DNA from 2 places in the Vibrio sp. R10-SF1-ISO8 genome. Region 1 is predicted to be linked to the other one. Evidence: predicted binding sites of a transcription regulator. Region 1 holds the regulator's gene; the other holds the start of a gene.
What was found. The regulator PurR, encoded in region 1, represses purine synthesis genes. The targets are predictions, from matches to a motif close to TNANGNAAACGTTTNCNTNA.
Positions count from the first base shown of each region.

Region 2: purM (phosphoribosylformylglycinamidine cyclo-ligase) is a predicted target of PurR. The motif match lies at 1,776-1,795, and genes of this name have one in related genera.

Region 1 covers NZ_JCBDHL010000018.1:185,273-188,428, reverse strand. Annotated here, with positions in the region: gene AC6R00_RS14165 (TfoX/Sxy family DNA transformation protein) at 36-626, opposite strand; cyclic di-GMP riboswitch class I at 760-846, opposite strand; gene purR (HTH-type transcriptional repressor PurR) at 991-1,998, opposite strand; gene torD (molecular chaperone TorD) at 2,210-2,857, opposite strand; gene torR (two-component system response regulator TorR) at 3,095-3,156, shown strand, end outside.
Region 2 covers NZ_JCBDHL010000008.1:233,590-236,745, forward strand. Annotated here, with positions in the region: gene purN (phosphoribosylglycinamide formyltransferase) at 27-668, opposite strand; gene purM (phosphoribosylformylglycinamidine cyclo-ligase) at 671-1,711, opposite strand; gene upp (uracil phosphoribosyltransferase) at 1,890-2,516, shown strand; gene rluF (23S rRNA pseudouridine(2604) synthase RluF) at 2,802-3,156, opposite strand, start outside.

The sequences.
Region 1 (3,156 bases):
AAAGGCTGACTTCTTAAACAAATTTATTTTTTAGGTTAGCTGACTTGAGTTAACAGCTCCTGACGGCGACTTTGGGGGATAACCGACCAGTGTGTCCCTTTAATGGCACCTTCTAAAGCCCAGAGAAGTTCGATGTTTACATCGGAAGAGTGTGTAGTCTGAATGGCTTTAAACGCATGTACGGCTCCCACTTGTTCCAGATTCTCTACCGAATCTATACCAGCTTTCTTGAGCATGCGCTCAGTTGCTAGCCGCAAGTTAGGCAGATCTTTCAAACGATTGGGTTTCGCTTGCGATTGGCATTGCTTCTCTTGATTTGCTGCTTTTAAGGCGACGTTCGCAATCTTTAACGTTTTATTTGCGTCAGCTGCCCAATCATCACAAAGCGCAAAATACTTCGTCACGACGGGGAATCCGCGTTTTTTGTAAACATAGGGTTCTAGCCCTTGAGACCTGAACTGTTTAGCGAGAGCCGCGTCCGCGCGTACGTGTAGTTTATCGTTGACGACAAGTGCGAACATAGTGTCATCAGCAAAAATGCCAAAGCCACCAAACATTGAGCGAGACTTAATATGTCCTAACTGCTCAAATAAACGCATTGAGTCTTTTAGTATTGGTTTATCCATGCTGTGTTTTCTCGGTGTATAAGTATACGCCACCAATGCAGGTCCGAGAGATTAGCAAAATTATGCAGAGACATTGTCAGTAAGGTGTCATACGAGTGCAAGTAAAAGCGGTATGACAGTTTGCATATTCGCCATCGGCAACCCCGCTACCAGACAATAAATTGTTTAAGGCCGGAGGCTTTGCGTCCCATCCTTTCGAAATGGTTTGCCCTGTTCGTGGCATTAATCGAACACATTAAGAATAAATAAAATCTGCGCAGAACATCACGTTTGTATCGGATAAATGTGATGTTGGTTCAATAAATAGAGGGGAGATATACGCCTAGCCAATAGTACGACTACAAGCTAAGCGTCTGACTTAAGGTTATTTATTTAGATTACGAACGGTATTGCGCTCGACAATTTCTGGGTGCATCTCGAACACACGTTTTTCGTGCTCTTTATCTTTAATGCGCTCAAGAAGAATTTCGAAGGCATTCTTACCAACGCGACGTTTTGGTTGGTGCACTGTTGTTAGAGGTGGAGAGAAGTACTCTGCTAGTTCAATATTATCGTAGCCGATTACTGAGATGTCTTGAGGTATTTGAATGCCTTTCTGTTGTAGACGGCTCATTAAGCCAAGCGCCATTGTGTCATTAAAACAAAATACGGCTGTTGGCTTTTTATCCATCGCAACAATTTTATCCGCAGCCAGTACCGCCGTATCACATTCGAAGTTACCTTCAAGAATCCAATCTTCGTTTACTGTTAAATCAGCTTCAGCCATTGCACGCTTAAAGCCACTAATACGCTCAACACACGCCGCTTTCTCGAAGTGACCACTTAAACAAGCAATGTCAGTATGACCGCGCTCGATCAGATATTTTGTCGCTAGATAGCCGCCTTCTTCAGAGTTATCGATGATCTTATCGGCTTGAGAACTCTCTGGACCCCAGTCCATTACCACTTTTGGAATGTCTTTGTGGCGGTCGAGCATTTCGCTCAGCTCTTCAGTCAGATCTGAACACATCACTAGGATGCCATCTACACGCTTTTCAGCCAGCATGCGAATGTAGTCGCGTTGCTTCTCATAGATGCCGCCGGTATTACACAGAATCAAGGTGTAACCTTGGCGGTAGCAGTAGCTTTCTACGCCGTCGATAACTTCTGAGAAAAATAGGTTAGTCGATTGCGTCACTAACATACCGATTGTACGAGTAGTGTTGCATTTAAGACTACGAGCAACGGCACTCGGTGCATAGTTAAGCTCGGTTACCGCTTCCATCACTTTTTCTTGTGTCGCTTCGGCAACAAAGCGTGTCTTGTTAATCACGTGAGACACAGTGGTTGTTGAAACACCAGCAAGGCGAGCAACGTCTTTAATAGTGGCCATAAATTTTGTCCTGTCGATGACTGCCACGAGAATATATTCAGTTTAGAATAAGTTGGCAGAAAGTATCAGAAACACAAAAACCGCTCTTATTTAGCGGTTTGTATTTGAATAGTTCATTTTTATCGTTTGCGGTCACGATTTTAGACCGCAATCCGACTTAGGGCAAACATATTTCGTCAAACTGACCTGTGCCAGTTCACATTGTCAGACTCTATTCGCCGATTAAATATGTGCAGTCCAACTCCAAGAACGCCACAGTGAGAGAAGCGATCGCAGAGTAAAAACCGAATTCATCGAGCGTTTGACACTTAGCCGAAAACTTAGGTGTCCAACTTAGAAGGTGCTGACGAATGAAGCTCTCTTGTTCGATCAGTGCCTCTTCAATATGACGCTCTTGCTCAAGTTCATTAGAGCGAATGATAAGGTTACCGAGAAAATCCAGCTCAATGGCAATGTGATCAGCCGGCTCATTTAGGCTTTCATCAACGGCTACACCATGCTCTAGCATTAATGCTTCCATCTCTTTGGCAGGCTTGTCGTTAAGCAGGCCTGTGTCTCCAATGTACATTGAAGCATAAGGCAGTGCCGAGTCGCGGTCAGACTTTAAAAATAGATCACAAAAGTCAGCGGCAAGCTCTAGTTGCGCATCTTCGCGATCGATTAAGCGATTAAGTGCATCAATGACACGATCAATCGACGGTTTAAGAGCGGCATTCTCGCCAAGGCCAGTAAGGAAAGAGCGGATTTGAGCTGAATGGTACTGCTCCAGATTCTCTTCCGTTAATTCCTTGGCGTAAAGGCTTGAAAGCCACCAATAAATTTCCGCACGTTTCTCGTTGAATGCTTTGATTTCTTGCATTAGGTATCACTCCCAAAATAACTACCTATTAGTGTAACTAATAAAAATGAATAGCGGTAATGGCTTACGTGACAATAAAAGACGAATTATGAGCATATATTAACAAAGGCGGAGGTTTTGTTTTGAATCAATAAAAAATCATCTTTCTCGTTTTTAAAGTGATAAATACTAGAAATGTTACTATTTATGAATAGAATAAATGATAGAACTATTCCCAATGTAAATTAAGTGGTGCAGATGAGTTATCATGTACTAGTAGTAGAAGACGACGTAGTGACTCGCAGCAAGCTTGTTGGCTA
Region 2 (3,156 bases), on a different contig from region 1:
TGTATTTGATCGGGTTTAGTAGCGTATTAGTCTTCTGCGTGACCGTGGATTCCAAGCAGCTTACCATCGAGGTAGGCTTCTTTTTCATCTTTCATTACCAAGCGCTCTTCCACTAACCATTTTACCACCATAGGGTAAATACGGTGCTCTTGAGTTTGAACACGCTCCGTCAGAGTCTCGACCGTATCTTCATCAAAAATCGGCACTTTCGCTTGTAGAATCACAGGACCACCATCAAGTTGCTCTGTCACAAAGTGAACGCTAGTACCGTGTTCTTCATCACCAGCATGGATAGCACGTTGGTAAGTGTTCAATCCAGGGTATTTAGGTAATAGAGAAGGGTGGATGTTAATCATGCGTCCCATATAGTGACGAACGAATTCGCCACTTAAGATACGCATGTAACCCGCAAGCACGATGACATCAGGTTGATACTCATCGATCTGCTTCATCAACTCATGGTCAAAGGCATCACGAGTATCGAATGCTTTAGGATCAAGGAAATGTGCTGCTGAGCCCGCTTTTTCTGCTCGTTCTAAAGCATAGACGCCTGCCTTGTTAGAGAATACGGCAGTGACTCGGCCACCTGTAATTTGGGTGTTACATGCGTCAATAATCGCCTGTAAATTGGAGCCATTTCCTGAAACTAAAACAACAATACTCTTCATGCTTATTTGATCTCTACTTGTTCTTCGCCTGCTTCAGCGTTTGCGATTTCGCCAATTACCCATGCATTCTCACCTTCGTCCTGAAGAAGCTTAACAGCAGCATCTGCTTGATCTTTTGGTAGAGCAATAACAAGGCCAACACCACAGTTAAATGTGCGGTACATTTCGTGAGTGGTTACGTTGCCTTTTTCTTGTAGCCATTTGAAGATAACAGGCCATTCCCAGCTGTTTCCATCAACAACGGCTTTAGTGCCTTGTGGAAGAACGCGTGGGATGTTTTCCCAGAAACCACCACCTGTGATATGAGAGATGGCATGGATATCGTGCTTCTCAATCATCTTAAGTGCTGATTTGATGTAAATTTTTGTTGGTTCTAGTAGGTGCTCACCAATAGTGCGGCCTGCTAGCTCTTCGTTTTTGTCTGCGCCAGATACTTCAAGAATCTTACGGATCAACGAGTAACCGTTTGAGTGTGGACCGCTTGAACCTACAGCGATAAGTGCATCACCAGCGGCAACTTTAGTGCCGTCGATTACGTCTTCTTTTTCAACAACACCGACACAGAAGCCAGCAACGTCGTAGTCTTCGCCTTCGTACATGCCTGGCATTTCAGCCGTTTCACCACCGATTAGCGCACAACCTGCTTGTACACAGCCGTCTGCGATACCAGATACGACGTCAGCAGCAGTATCAACATCGAGTTTGCCTGTTGCATAGTAATCTAAGAAGAACAATGGCTCAGCACCTTGTACGATTAGATCGTTGACACACATAGCAACAAGATCAACACCTATAGTGTCGTGCTTTTTCATATCCAGAGCTAAGCGCAGTTTAGTACCAACGCCGTCTGTACCTGAAACGAGAACTGGCTGTTTGTATTTAGTTGGCAGTTCGCATAGTGCGCCAAAACCACCAATACCACCCATTACCTCTGGGCGACGTGTGCGTTTTACTGCACCTTTAATACGGTCAACAAGCGCATTGCCTGCATCGATGTCAACGCCAGCGTCTTTGTAGCTAAGAGAAGTGTTATCAGCACTCACAGGGAAGTCCTCTGGTTTAAAGTTGGATATGAAAACGGCGCTATTCTACCAGTGGATAAACATAGATAGCAAACGTTTGCGCAAGTTTTTTCTTTTGTCTTAGAACAAGAAATTGAGAACGAAATCGTTTATAATCTGAAGGTTTGTTTAAAAATCACCACATAAGCCGGAGATGGAAATGAAAGTTGTTGAAGTAAAACACCCTCTTGTTAAGCACAAACTTGGTCTAATGAGAGAAGGTGACATCAGCACTAAGCGCTTTCGCGAGCTAGCTACAGAAGTTGGTAGCCTGCTTACTTACGAAGCGACTGCAGACTTTGAAACAGAAAAAGTAACCATTGAAGGTTGGAATGGTCCAGTTGAAGTTGACCAAATTAAAGGTAAGAAGGTAACGGTTGTGCCAATCCTGCGTGCAGGTCTTGGTATGATGGATGGCGTTCTTGAGCATATGCCAAGTGCACGTATCAGTGTTGTTGGTATCTACCGTGACGAAGAGACGCTTGAGCCAGTACCATACTTCAACAAGTTAGCGTCTAACATGGACGAGCGTATTGCGCTTGTTGTTGACCCAATGCTAGCGACTGGCGGCTCAATGATCGCTACTATTGATCTGCTGAAAGAGAAGGGCTGTAAATCAATCAAGGTGCTAGTACTTGTTGCCGCTCCAGAAGGTATTGAAGCGCTTGAGAAAGCTCACCCAGATGTTGAGCTATTCACTGCTGCTATCGATGAGAAACTAAACGATAAAGGCTACATCGTTCCTGGTCTTGGCGACGCAGGTGATAAGATCTTCGGTACAGTATAATCTGAAGAAGCTAAGTGAATTAAAAGAGGAGCCTATCGGCTCCTCTTTTTGTTTAAGAGCAGACTTCGTCCTTGAGAGCGCTTAGCTGCGAGATCGGGCTTCACCCTTCGAGATGTGTTCTTGGTAAGTGGTTTGAAAATTGCAGACAGTGATATTTTTCTTAGGATCTAATTGTCTGGATATAAAAGAAAAGGGTTGGCACAGTGTGCCAACCCTTCAATATCTCCCGCTTCTCGCTTCTCGCTTCTCGCTTCTCGCTTCTCGCTTCTCGCTTCTCGCTTCTCGCTATTTCTTCAAACTCAAAGTGCCGCCAGAGCGTGGTTTTGCAGGGCGTTGTGATTTGTCACTGGCAGGCTTATAGAAAGTCTTACCTTTATTTAGCTTGGCTTTTGAGTCGCTTTGGTTGCCACTATTGCGACCTTTTTTAGAGTTTGGCGCATGGCGGAACTCATCGGCGTTACGGCCTTTAAAAGTACGACTCTTCTGATTGCGACGTGCTTTAGAGTCTTGGTTTTCTTCGCGGCTATCAAACAGCTTAGCATCGGTTGCTTTGCGAATGCGTTTACCCTTGCTATCTACTTTAGATGCCTCTTCAGTGCCGCTAGAATCTTCACACATAGCCAGAATCTCAGCTACTTCC